DNA from 3 places in the Dickeya lacustris genome. Region 1 is predicted to be linked to each of the others. Evidence: predicted binding sites of a transcription regulator. Region 1 holds the regulator's gene; each other region holds the start of a gene.
The links. The regulator PurR, encoded in region 1, represses purine synthesis genes. The targets are predictions, from matches to a motif close to CANGCAAACGTTTGCNTG.

Region 2: a site for PurR is predicted at 3,092-3,109, ahead of serA (phosphoglycerate dehydrogenase). Genes of this name have one in related genera too.
Region 3: a site for PurR is predicted at 2,024-2,041, ahead of purM (phosphoribosylformylglycinamidine cyclo-ligase). Genes of this name have one in related genera too.

What each region holds. Positions count from the first base shown of each region.
Region 1 covers NZ_CP114280.1:864,282-868,919, forward strand. The annotation lists gene O1Q98_RS03910 (C40 family peptidase) at 243-1,280, shown strand; gene cydH (cytochrome bd-I oxidase subunit CydH) at 1,476-1,565, opposite strand; gene purR (HTH-type transcriptional repressor PurR) at 1,928-2,953, shown strand; partial or broken gene O1Q98_RS03925 (riboflavin synthase subunit alpha) at 3,216-3,867, opposite strand; partial or broken gene O1Q98_RS03930 (MATE family efflux transporter) at 4,143-4,638, shown strand, end outside.
Region 2 covers NZ_CP114280.1:3,126,736-3,131,373, forward strand. The annotation lists gene O1Q98_RS14220 (IclR family transcriptional regulator) at 1-204, shown strand, start outside; gene O1Q98_RS14225 (oxidative stress defense protein) at 345-1,073, shown strand; gene O1Q98_RS14230 (LysR family transcriptional regulator ArgP) at 1,110-2,003, opposite strand; gene rpiA (ribose-5-phosphate isomerase RpiA) at 2,207-2,881, shown strand; gene serA (phosphoglycerate dehydrogenase) at 3,191-4,423, shown strand.
Region 3 covers NZ_CP114280.1:3,888,550-3,893,187, reverse strand. The annotation lists gene uraA (uracil permease) at 1-1,031, opposite strand, end outside; gene upp (uracil phosphoribosyltransferase) at 1,214-1,840, opposite strand; gene purM (phosphoribosylformylglycinamidine cyclo-ligase) at 2,104-3,141, shown strand; gene purN (phosphoribosylglycinamide formyltransferase) at 3,141-3,782, shown strand; gene galS (HTH-type transcriptional regulator GalS) at 4,136-4,638, shown strand, end outside.

The DNA of each region.
Region 1 (4,638 bases):
GGGTATTCTACCGATAGCGGCAACCACAAAAAAACGCTATCTTTTGTAGGGTTTTACGATTTTATCATCGCCGCGTGTCTGCCGCCGCCGCATTGATGGATAATTAAGCAAAAAACAACTGCTGTTAACGTTTTCTCACTATTTTGTAGTAACAAAAGCCCTATCCCCACTTTTTTATCAGGTCATTTTGGGGAATACTGTAAAGATTGAACGATTGAGGACACCATTCGGTCAGCATCATTATGCGTTTATTTATTACGCTTTTTTTATTATTTTTCAGTAATCTGTTTTTTAGTCTGGCACAAGCTGCGCCTCACAATAACGCTGTATTACCACGCAAAAGCGGCGTGGCTACGGCGAGTAAGGCTGTGGATGATCCGAAAAAAAGCAAGACTGCAAAGAGTGCTAAAAAAAGCGCCAGTGCGCCGTCTACTCCCCCTGCGTCATCGCGTAAAGCCGCTGTATCGGATAAGCACCCTGTACCTAAAAACACGGCAACCAGCCACTCCGGTGCACCTGCACACAGCAAAACTGCCGCAGCTAAAGGGAATGCCCCGGCTAACACGGCACACAATGCCGCTAAAACCGGCAAAAATGATAAAAAACCAGAGAAAACCCCCTTAGCCAAAGCGCCCCTGCCCACAGCTAAAAATGCCAAGAAAGGGCATGTGCCCGAACAGCCAGCAACGGTAGCGAAAGCGGCACATACCAAAAGCACAAAACCAGGCACAGGGCAGCCAGCAGCAAAAAATCACAAAGGTAAATCCAGCACTCATAGCGAAGAGTTAGCCGCCAGCGCGCATCACGGTAAGAACAAAAAAGACACACAGAACAAGTCCGTTATTGCCATGAATCCGGCGCATCAAAAGCGTTATCAGCATGCCAAGCAGACAGCGATGAATAAGCTGATGAGTCAGATTGGCAAGCCTTATCACTGGGGTGGCTCATCGCCCTATTCTGGTTTTGATTGCAGCGGATTAGTGTATTACGCCTACAAAGATGTGGTGAAAATCCCGATTCCTCGCACCGCTAACGAGATGTTCCATCTGCGCGATGCCGCCCCTATCAAGAAAAATGAATTGGAGAGCGGGGATCTGGTATTTTTCAGAATTACCAACCGAGGTGCCGCCGATCACGTCGGCGTTTATCTTGGCAATGGCCGCTTTATTCAGTCGCCCCGCACCGGCTCTGATATAAAAATCAGCAAACTGAGTGAAGACTACTGGCAGGATCACTACGTCGGCGCACGCCGCGTGGTGACACCGAAGACAATTCGTTGATACAGCGATTAAAAATCACACCTTTAGCGCGGTAATACGGCTTGATGGCGGGTTACGGTTATGGCCCACGACGCTCGATGACTCTCATTTCATTCGCGCTCCATCCACTCTCGATGCACTTCTGTACAAGCCGTCTGCCGTTAGCGCACTGAGATTGCCCGGCCAGCAAGAACGCGTCAGCCGGACAATACGGCGTTAATTCAATACAGCATTCATGCTGAACACCACAATCACCGCCAGCGCAACGGCCGTTGTGAATAACGACATCTTCAAATTAGTATCCATAAACATGCTCCTGTATTTGACGAAACGGCGGGTTATCACATCACAATGAATATACACCGACGATAAATATAACCAGTTTTTCATTATATGAAACAGCGTTAAAAAAACCGCTTTCCTCATCACAGAGATAACACGAATTATTTCTTCCACTTTTGATCTAGATCGGCCAGAATTCGCAGTTTACTGTATGCACTGCGTTGGCCGCCTCCCGGCCTCCCCTCCGGCGACACTTCGGCATATCTCCACCTGAAATCGTGCCTTGCTATCTGGCTGGAGATGAATTCACGCAGGCAAACGATTAACAACATATTTACTGCTGTAACAGATGCGTTGCTGTTACAACTGTTCAGGAGTCACTTGAGATGGCAACGATTAAAGATGTGGCAAAGCGCGCAGGCGTTTCAACCACAACCGTATCACACGTGATCAATAAAACACGTTTCGTCGCCGAAGAAACCAAAGCTGCGGTGCGTGCAGCCATCAAGGAATTGCACTACTCACCAAGCGCGGTGGCGCGCAGCCTGAAAGTGAATCACACCAAGTCTATCGGGTTGCTGGCCACCTCAAGTGAAGCGCCCTATTTTGCTGAAATTATCGAAGCCGTCGAAAATAGCTGTTACGCCAGAGGCTACACCCTCATTCTGTGTAACTCCCACAATAATCTGGATAAACAGCGCGCTTATTTGTCCATGCTGGCGCAAAAGCGCGTTGATGGCTTATTAGTCATGTGTGCCGAATACCCACCCGCGCTGTTATCCATGCTGGCTGACTACCGCCATATCCCGATGGTCGTCATGGACTGGGGGGAAGCGCACAGCGATTTTACCGACACCATCATCGATAATGCCTTCACCGGCGGCTACATGGCTGGCCGTTACCTGATTGAACGGGGCCACCGTGATATTGGCGCAATCCCTGGCTCGCAGGAACGTAATACCGGCAGCGGTCGCTATCTGGGCTTTCTCAAGGCGTTGAAGGAAGCGGAAATTACGATACGCGAAGAATGGGTGGTGCAAGGCGATTTCGAACCGGAATCCGGCTATAAGGCCATGCACCAAATTCTGGCGCAAAAGCATCGCCCGACGGCGGTATTCTGTGGCGGCGATATCATGGCGATGGGCGCGATTTGTGCCGCAGATGAGCTGGGATTGCGGGTTCCGCAGGATATTTCGGTGATAGGGTATGACAATGTTCGCCACGCCCGTTATTTCACGCCGGCGCTCACCACTATCCATCAACCGAAAGAGCGTCTCGGACAAGCCGCATTCTCAATGTTGCTGGATCGCATTACCAGCAAACGTGAGGAAGCGCAGACCATTGAAGTCCACCCGACGCTCATTGAGCGTCGCTCTGTCGGCGATGGCCCCTTCCTCGACTATCGGCGCTAATACCGCGCCAGTCCCGGCTGGTCAGGAAAAACCATGACCAGCGCTGGCAGCCACACTCCGGTCATGGTTTTTGACGACAACAACCATCATCTGACGCTGCCAGATAGCTATGCCAACGGCTCGCCAACTGTCCTGACTGTGCATTTGTTCTGACTGTGCGTTGCGCGCGCTAACCGCTTGACAGCGCAAGAGCCCAGGTTTCTCACTGAGGCCTCAACCGGCGGCTCAGGCACATTCTTTGCCCTTTGCCGCCGGGTTAAGGTTATTCGTCTTGCGCTGCCTCTGCCTCTGCCTGCTGCCGGGCTTGTTGGGCCGCCATCACACGCTCAACGGAATCGACTATCGCTTGTGTTTGCGGGTCAATTTTCAATATTGATGCGATCGCCAAGCCGCTTTTTCCCCAGCGTGGTACGTTGCAGTGTTTCAGGGATCAAATGCACACAGAAACGACTGCGAGTGACTTCACCCACCGTCAGACTAATGCCGTCAATACCAATAAACCCTTTATGCAAAACATATTTCATCAGGCTGGTATCCGACAGGCGGAACCAAATCTGATGGTTATTTTCTGAGGTCAGGATCTTCACAACCTCTGCCGTACACATAATATGGCCGGACATGACATGCCCACCGATTTCATCGCCATATTTGGCCGCACGCTCAACATTCACGCTGTCGCCGACGTTAATCTCGCCCAGGTTAGTCAAGCGTAATGTCTCTTTGATTAAATCAAAGCTGACGCAATCGCCGTTAATCTCGGTTACGGTCAAACAACAGCCGTTATGCGCCACAGAAGCGCCCGGCTCAAGTCCAGGCAGCAGTTCAGCAGGCAGTTGGATGACGTGAGTGCGAAAATTGGGTTTTTCATCAACAGACACGACTGTCGCCGTGCCTTGAACAATACCGGTAAACATGATGGTGTTCTGCTCTCCTGAATCGGGTCATAAAACGCGATGGATGCAACCTTGGCGCTTATCCGATGATCGGAATAACGCCTGAAAACGCATTCATCGAATGCACGGCAGTGTGCACCAGATTGACAGGAAAACCAAACGGAACAGACGGCATAGCACAGGCATTGGTTTAACACCGTTAAATCGTTACAATGCATTATCTTTTTTTACGAAATAAAGGATGATTGTCTTTCTCGTGCCGAGATCCCTCTCAATCCTGTTCTAGGAAGGTTGTTGTGCAGAAGTATTTAGCAGAAGCGCGTCATTTGCTGGCGCTGGCCATTCCCGTCATTATTGCGCAAGTCTCGCAAACCTCAATGGGTGTGGTGGATACCATCATGGCAGGCTCGTATAGCGCGACCGATATGGCTGCCGTTGCCGTGGGCACCTCCATCTGGTTGCCGGTGATTCTAATTTGGGCATGGCTTATTAATGGCGCTCACCCCGGTTGTCGCGAATCTGAATGGCTCAGGCCGGCGGGAGCGTATCGCCCATCAAACCCAGCAGGCGTTTATACTGGCCGCTATTATCGCTGTCGCCACCATGTTTGTACTTTATCAAGGGCAATATGTTATTCGCCTGATGCATGATGGCGCTCCCGAATTGGCGGATAAAGCCATCAAATATTTACATGCGCTACTGTGGGGTGCTCCAGGCTACCTGTTCTATCAGGTGCTGCGCAGCCAGTGTGAGGGGTTATCCAAAACACAGCCGGGTATGGTTATCGGTTTC
Region 2 (4,638 bases), 2.1 Mb from region 1:
GCGATGGATCGCGAAGAAAATGAGCTTGGGGTGTCTTGTGTTTCCGCTCCGGTGTTTGATATTCAGCAACGGGTGGCGTATGCCGTTTCTATTTCATTGTCGATGGCGCGTTTACAGCAAATCGGCATGGCTGCGTTGGTTACGCCTTTGCGTGAAACGGCACAGCATATCTCGCGTGAATTAGGGTTTATTCCTTCGCTTTGACGAGTCTATGCCGGGCGACGGCAGCATGCTGTTGCTACGATTCTGACCCTTTGGGGTAGGTATTCTCGGATATTTGCCTATATTGAGAATAGCCTGACTTGGTTAGGCTTTATCTCTCAACCAAATTCAAAGGGGATAACGTGAAGCTGAATGTTTGGGTACGAGCAGCCCTGATAGGGCTGGGGTTCGGCTGTGCATCCGCGCTGGCGGGCTATGAGTTACCTAACGGGCCGCATGTGGTGACGTCTGGCGCAGCCAGCGTTGAGGCGATGCCGGATATTGCGCGGCTGGCGATTGAAGTGAGTGTTTCGTCCAAGGAGGCTGCCGATGCGAAAAAACAGGTGGATGAGCGGGTTGCCCAATACTTCACCTTTCTGGACAAGAGCGGGATTGATAAAAAAGACATCAATGCCGCTAATTTACGCACGCAGCCTGAATATGACTATTTGAAGAATGGCAGCTCGGTGCTGAAAGGCTATCGCGCCGTGCGTCAGGTTGAAGTGACGGTGCGCCAACTGGATAAACTGAATGAATTGCTTGATGGCGCGTTAAAAACCGGCCTGAATGAAATCCATACGGTAGAACTCGGGGTTTCTCATCCAGAGGTGTATCGTGAACAGGCGCGGAAAAAAGCGATAGAGCAGGCAACGCAGCAGGCGCAATCGCTGGCTGCCGGGTTCAATACGGCTTTAGGGCCGATTTATAGCATTCGCTATCATGTTGCTAATTATCAGCCAACACCGGTTGCGCGTATGTTTAAAGCCGCAGACAGGGCTGCACCGGTAGAGGTTTCGCAAACCTATGAGCAACAGGCTATCCATTTCGATGATCAGGTTGATGTGGTATTTGAATTACAGCGCACGCCCTGATCGTGCGGACGGTGCCCCACTCGCGGGGCGCCAGCCTTAGGATTGACGCAGCACCTGACGCCCGTGACTGAGCAGCGCGTCCGTTACCTGTCGCATCATTCTGCTTTCCGGGGCGAAACGGTGCCAATACAGCATCCGGCGCTGGAATAACCCCGGCGTCAGGTCGATGAGCTCACCATTCGCGAGTTCTTTTTCGATTTGCAAATGTGGAATCATGCAACAGGTAGTGCCCTGACGTGCAAGTTGCACAAATGCCTCTGATGAATTGACGATATGGCAAGGAACACTGCCCGGCGGTAAGTCAAAATTCTGCTGTAAAAATGCCTGATGCATGTCGTCAAGGTGGTCGAACGCGACGGCTGGCGCGCGCAACAAGGCTGAACGCGTTACGCCGTTCGGGAAATAGCGGTTGGCAAAATCCGGTGAGGCGACGAACAGGTAGTCGAGCGCGCCCAGTTTATCAACCAGACAACTCGGTAACGGCTGTGGCTGAATACTCACCGCACCGACCACTTCGCCACGGCGCAGGCGTTCCTGAGTGCGGGTTTCATCTTCAACCTGTAAATTCAGTCGGATAGGCGAATCGACCAGTACCGGCTGTAGCGCAGGTAGCAGCCAGGTCGCGAGGCTGTCGGCGTTGACGGCCAGCGACAGCAACAGCGGCGTCTCACTGCTGTTTTCATTCCCCAGCCACTCTTCTTCCAGCAATTCCACTTGATGTAACAGCGCCAACAGTTTCTGGCCTTGCTCGGTCGGGCGTGGCGGAATGGTTCTTACCAACAGCGGCTGGCCGAACAGGTTCTCCAGCTGTTTTATACGCTGAGAGACGGCGGACTGAGTAATACAAAGTTTTTGTGCCGCGCGTTCAAAGCCGCGCTCACGGATCACGGCGTCCAGCGCCTGAAGCGTGCGATAGTCCGGGCGTTTCATGGAGATGAGTATTCCTTTGCGTAAAAACCATTTTGGCAATATGCCACATTTTTGTGAGGCATCGCCGAAAAAATCACATCATTTGGCGTATTTATACCTAAATACCGCTTACCGCCAGCGACAAAAGCCCCCTTTTACCGCAGCCATGTTTTATAACTACGCACACGTTTTCGTCGCTATTTTCCCACAGGCATAAACACACTATGACGCAGGATGAACTGAAAAAAGCCGTTGGCTGGGCTGCACTCGATTTTGTTCGCCCCGGCACTATTGTTGGCGTTGGTACGGGGTCTACCGCCGCGCATTTTATTGACGCGCTGGGTTCTATCAAACATCAAATCGAGGGGGCGGTTTCCAGCTCGGATGCCTCTACCGCGAAACTAAAAAGCCTGGGTATTCCGGTTTTTGACTGTAACGATGTGGATGTGCTGGATGTCTACGTTGATGGCGCAGATGAGATAAACCCTCAGATGCAGATGATTAAGGGCGGTGGCGCTGCATTAACGCGTGAAAAAATTGTTGCCTCGATAGCCCGCCAGTTTATCTGCATTGTGGACGCTTCCAAGCAAGTCGAGGTATTGGGGCGTTTCCCATTACCGGTAGAGGTGATTCCCATGGCGCGTGCGTCTGTTGCTCGCGAGTTGACAATACTCGGTGGACGGCCCGTTTATCGCGAAGGGGTGTTGACCGATAACGGCAATATTATTCTGGATGTCCATGATATGGATTTGTCGCATGCTGCTGCAATGGAAGACCGAATTAACGGCATTGCGGGGGTTGTTACCGTCGGGTTGTTTGCAAATCGCGGCGCTGATGTGGCGCTGGTTGGAACGGCTGATGGCGTGAAAACCGTCCGACTGAAGTCACGCGCAGGTTAATCTCGTCACAGCCCGTGACGCACACCCATCCGGCCGCTGAACACAGCCGCCGGATTTTTTTATCTAAAAAATCTGGCTTTTCATAACGGCTCAATTTTGGTACTTAATATTAGCTTTTCTTATTTCGTATCATTCCTGTGTGGTTCACTGAAGGGTTGGCAGTATTTTTTGCCGTGAAACGGTTACTACGAGGCATTACCGGAAGATAGGCAGGCAATCGTTTGTATTGCCGAGTGCGTATTTTTTGTTATGTTTGCACAGACTGGTTTTTGAACCGTCGCATCTGAAGTCTGAAAATAAGGTCGGGAAATGGCAAAGGTATCACTGGAAAAAGACAAGATTAAGTTCCTGTTGCTGGAAGGGGTTCACCCGAACGCGCTGGAAAATCTGCGCGCAGCGGGTTACACCAATATTGAATATCACAAAGGCGCGCTGGACACGGAAGCGCTAAAAGCATCGATTCGTGATGCGCATTTTGTGGGGATTCGTTCGCGTACTCATCTTACAGAAGAAATTTTCGCTGCCGCAGAGAAGCTGGTTGCCGTCGGGTGTTTCTGCATTGGTACGAACCAGGTTGATTTAGCCGCAGCGACCAAGCGTGGTATCCCGGTTTTCAACGCACCTTTTTCCAATACCCGTTCCGTTGCCGAGTTGGTGATAGGCGAACTGCTGTTGCTGTTGCGCGGTGTGCCGGCTGCTAACGCCAAAGCTCATCGCGGCGTGTGGCATAAACAAGCCGTAGGTTGTTTCGAAGCGCGTGGCAAAAAGCTTGGGATCATCGGTTATGGGCATATAGGTACACAATTAGGCATTCTGGCCGAAAGCCTGGGGATGTATGTCTATTTCTATGATATTGAAAGCAAATTGCCATTAGGTAATGCCCAGCAGGTACGCCATCTGTCTGATTTGCTGAACATGAGCGATGTTGTCAGTCTGCATGTGCCGGAAACCGACAGTACGCAAAATATGATTGGCGCTAATGAACTGGCGCTGATGAAGCCGGGTGCCATTCTTATCAACGCCTCCCGTGGTACTGTAGTGGATATCCCGGCCCTGAGCGACGCATTGACCAGCAAGCACCTGTCTGGCGCAGCGATTGATGTGTTCCCACAAGAGCCTGCCACCAACGCAGACCCGTTCCTGTCACCGTTGTGTGAATTCGATAACGTCATCCTGACGCCACATATCGGTGGTTCGACGGAAGAAGCGCAGGTCAACATCGGTGATGAAGTCGCCGGAAAACTGGCGAAATATTCGGACAATGGTTCCACCTTGTCAGCGGTTAACTTCCCTGAAGTTTCATTACCTGCGCATGGCGATCGGGCTAGCCGTCTGTTGCATATCCATGAAAATCGACCGGGTATCATGACGCAGATTAACCATATCTTTGCAGAACAGGGCATTAACATTGCCGCGCAGTATCTGCAAACCAGCCCGGAAATCGGCTACGTGGTAATCGATGTAGAAACGGATGGCGCAGACACCGCATTACAGCTGATGAAGTCCATTCCTGGTACTATTCGCGCCCGCTTGCTCTATTAAGCGTCAGTGATGTGCTGCCCCCGTAGCGGGGCGCAGCAAAAAGCCAGCCTGATAACGGCTGGCTTTTTATTGTTTGCAATATGGCGAATATAACCGAATACACGCCCTCTTATCACTGCGCATTGAAGACATACATATCTTATTATCATCAACCACTTGCTTACGATAAGGGTATGAACGACGCACTTTAGGCGTATTTTTTTACTTTTTTTGCC
Region 3 (4,638 bases), 1.3 Mb from region 1:
ACGCCGTACAGCAGTAATGACACACCGCCCATCACCGGCACAGGCACGGCCTGAATCGCCGCCGCCAGCTTGCCGACGCAAGAAAGCAGAATGGCGATCACCGCCGCGCCGCCAATCACCCAAGTGCTATATACCTTGGTGATCGCCAGCACGCCGATATTCTCGCCATAAGTGGTGTTCGGCGTTGAACCAAAGAAGCCGGAGAGTATGGTGGATACGCCGTTGGCGAACAGAGAGCGATGCAAACCGGGATCTTTCACCAGATCGCGCTTCACAATATTGGCCGTCACCACCAGATGACCAATATGCTCGGCTATCACCACTAATGCAGCCGGTAATACCGTCAGCATCGCGACCCATTCAAAACGCGGCGTATAAAACGTCGGCAGTGCAAACCAGTGAGCCTGAGCAATCGGCGTTAAATCCACCATTCCCATCACAAAGGCAAGGGCATAGCCCACCAACACGCCAATCAGGATAGGAATGATAGCCAGAAAACCGCGAAACAGTACCGACCCCAGCACCGTGACCGCCAGCGTCACCAGCGAGACCGTCACAGTTTTGCTGTCCATTTCCACACCGGCGGCTGGTAGCAACCCGGCCATGTTAGCCGCCACGCCCGCCAGTTCCAGACCGATGACAGCAACAATCGCCCCCATCGCAGCCGGAGGGAAAATCACATCCAGCCAGCCCGTTCCGGCTTTTTTTACCACCAACGCGACCAGGCAAAACAGCGCGCCACACAAAATAAACCCACCCAACGCCACTTCATACCCCTGAGGCAGCAGCAGAAACACCGGTGAGAGAAACGCAAAGCTGGAGCCAAGATAAGCCGGAATTTTCCCTTTACAGATAAACAGATACAGCAAAGTACCAATACCGTTGAACAGCAACACCGTCGCCGGGTTTATCTTGAACAACATCGGCACCAACACCGTGGCGCCAAACATGGCAAACAGGTGCTGAAAGCTTAACGGAATCGTTTGCAAAAGCGGGGGTCGTTCACTGACGCCAATAGCGCGACGAGTCATCTTATTTTCCTCTGTATGTCATGCAATTACCGGGGTATCCGGCAGAAATGTCAGCCCTGTCGTCAATAACAGGCGCTGCAAAATATCGCCATCCGTGGTAAGCATGCGAACGCCGGGCGTAGGCACGACGGCCCTGTTGGCATACGCAAAAAAAAGCCGACTCGATAGTCGGCTTTTAAAGATCACTTGGTTCCAAACAACTTATCGCCCGCATCGCCCAGGCCCGGCATGATATAACCGTGTTCATTGAGACCTTTGTCGATGGAGGCCGTGTAGAGCTCAATATCAGGATGGGCTTTTTCCAGCGCGGCAATGCCCTCGGGCGCGGCAACCAACACCAGCACCTTAATGCTCTGACAACCGGCTTTTTTCAGCAAATCAATAGTGGCAATCATGGAACCACCGGTCGCCAACATCGGGTCAACCACCAGCGCCATACGCTCATCAATGTTAGACGCCAGTTTCTGGAAATAAGGCACCGGCTCCAGCGTTTGTTCATCACGATACATCCCCACCACACTGATACGCGCGCTGGGAACGTTTTCCAGCACCCCTTCCATCATGCCAAGGCCGGCACGCAGAATCGGCACGACGGTAATCTTCTTACCTTTTATCTGATCAATTTCAACCGGGCCACACCAACCCTCGATGGTCACTTTCTCCGTTGCCAGATCGGCAGTGGCTTCATAAGTCAGCAAACTGCCGACTTCCGATGCCAGTTCGCGAAAACGTTTGGTGCTGATGTCATGCTCACGCATCAGACCCAGTTTATGTTTGACAAGCGGGTGTTTTACCTCGACGATCTTCATTACTTTTCTCCCCATCGGCGGTTGGCGGCCAAAAAAATCGCGGGATTATACCGCTTTTTGAAATAAGTGCCATAGACTCTGGGCTGATCCAAATCAAGCCAAGAGGGAAATTCCCTGTCGATTCCCAATGCAAGCCAGTCTATCGGGTGGATACCCATGAAACCTGCCGGAGCAAAGACACCGCTCGCAAACGTTTGCTTACGCTGTTAGAATGAGCCCGCTCCATTTTTTAAACCAATCGTAACCTCCGTGGGGACTCCGCAGTGACCGACAAAACCTCTCTCAGCTATAAAGACGCAGGCGTAGATATTGATGCTGGCAATGCATTAGTAGACCGTATTAAAGGTGTAGTGAAACAGACCCGTCGCCCGGAAGTTATGGGAGGCTTGGGCGGTTTCGGTGCGCTGTGCGCCTTGCCGCAAAAATACCGCGAACCGGTACTGGTTTCCGGTACTGATGGTGTCGGCACCAAACTGCGTCTGGCGATGGACTTGCAGCGTCATGACACGATTGGTATCGATCTGGTGGCGATGTGTGTGAACGACCTGGTCGTTCAAGGGGCTGAACCGCTGTTCTTCCTCGATTACTACGCCACAGGTAAGCTGGATGTAGACACCGCAACCCGCGTGATTACCGGTATTGCCGAAGGCTGTAAGCAGTCAGGCTGCGCGTTGGTCGGCGGTGAAACCGCAGAAATGCCCGGCATGTACCACGGTGAAGATTATGATGTTGCCGGTTTCTGTGTCGGCGTGGTTGAGAAGTCAGAAATCATTGATGGCAGTCTGGTACGCGAAGGCGATGCGCTGATTGCGCTCGCGTCCAGCGGCCCGCACTCTAATGGCTACTCATTAATTCGTAAGATTCTCGAGGTCAGCAATACCGATCCCGATAACGTTGAACTCGACGGTAAACCGCTGGCTGACCACCTGCTGGCCCCGACGAAAATTTACGTCAAATCAGTATTGTCACTGATCGAAAACGTAGAGGTACACGCCATTTCTCATCTGACCGGTGGCGGGTTCTGGGAAAACATTCCGCGCGTCCTGCCGGAAGGTATGCAAGCGACGATTAATGAATCCAGTTGGCAGTGGCCGTCTGTGTTCCAATGGTTGCAGCAAACCTGCAACGTTAGCCGCCACGAAATGTACCGCACCTTTAACTGCGGCGTAGGCATGATAATCGCACTGCCTGCCGAACAGGCCGAGAACGCTATCGCTCACCTTACCAGCAACGGTGAAACCGCCTGGAACATCGGTGTCATTACCCGCACTGATGGCGGAGAAACCGTGGTCATCCAGTGATGAAAAACATCGTTGTCCTGATTTCAGGCCAGGGAAGTAACTTGCAGGCGTTAATTGACGCCTGCGAGCAAGGCCGTATCGCCGGGAAAATTACGGCGGTCTTGAGCAATAATTCGGATGCATTGGGTTTACAGCGAGCGCGTGATGCCGGTATAGCAACGCATGCGCTACAGGCGAGCGATTACCCCAGCCGCGCCGACTTTGATGACGCGCTGGCGACAGAAATCGAGAAATACCAGCCCGATGTGGTGGTGCTGGCTGGCTATATGCGGATCCTGAGCGCCGGATTTGTCGCCCGTTTTCTGGGGCGGATGCTCAACATCCACCCCTCGCTGCTGCCGAAATACCCAGGCCTTCACACCCACCGCAAAGCGCTGGAAAATGGCGATAGCGAGCACGGCACGTCCGTCCACTTCGTGACGGAGGAGCTTGACGGCGGCCCGGTCATTTTACAGGCCAAAGTGCCGGTTTTCCCCGGCGATAGCGAGCAGGATGTGCAAGAACGGGTGCAAACGCAGGAACACAGCATCTACCCGCTGGTCGTCGGTTGGTTTCTGGCCGGGCGTCTGGCGCTGCGCGATAATACGGCCTGGCTTGATGAGCACCCCCTTCCGGCCAGCGGCTACGCGGCTGAAGAGTAGTGGCTGAAAAGCGGAGGTTAGTGGCTAAACAGTAATAGCGCCCCGGCTGTTTTTATGCCTGACGCCCTGAGACGATTCTCAAGGCGTCATCTCACTCGCAACATTCTCCAGGCAATATCCCTCAACGTGTCGCTTTTCATCGAGAGCGTAATTCTTCCTCGGGAGCACCGTTTTTCCTCAAAAACATCGTTTTTCATCGAGAATGACCTTCGTCACAAAGGTTACAGAATTGTATGTAACCGTTTTCATGGTTGTGACCTGACTCACGCAGTCTCTTCATCCCCCCTGACAAAATAGTCATGCGCTCCTCCCGGGTCGCCTTTGTGAACTCTCTTCCTTTGTGGTGAGTATTGATGATTACCATCCGTGATGTCGCACGTCAGGCGGGCGTTTCAATCGCTACCGTATCCCGTGTGTTGAATAACAGCAGTACCGTCACTCAGCAAACACGGGAACGGGTGATGCAAATGGTCGAACAGCTGGGGTATCGCCCCAATGCTAACGCACAGGCGTTAGCCACGCAGGTGAGCGATACCATCGGCGTGGTCGTGATGGACGTATCCGACCCGTTCTTTGGCGCCATGGTCAAAGCCGTGGATACCGTTGCGCAGCGGCTGCAAAAACATGTCCTGATCAACAACTCCTATCATCAGGAAGAAAAAGAGCGCCATGCCATTGAAGTGTTAATTCGCCAGCGTTGCAATGCACTGATTGTGCACGCAAAAGCGCTGTCAGATGATGAGCTGGCCAAATTTATGGAACAAGTACCGGGCATGGTGCTGATTAATCGACTGTTGCCCGGCTACCCGCATCGCTGTGTCAGTCTGGATAACGTTAGCGGCGCAATGATGGCCAC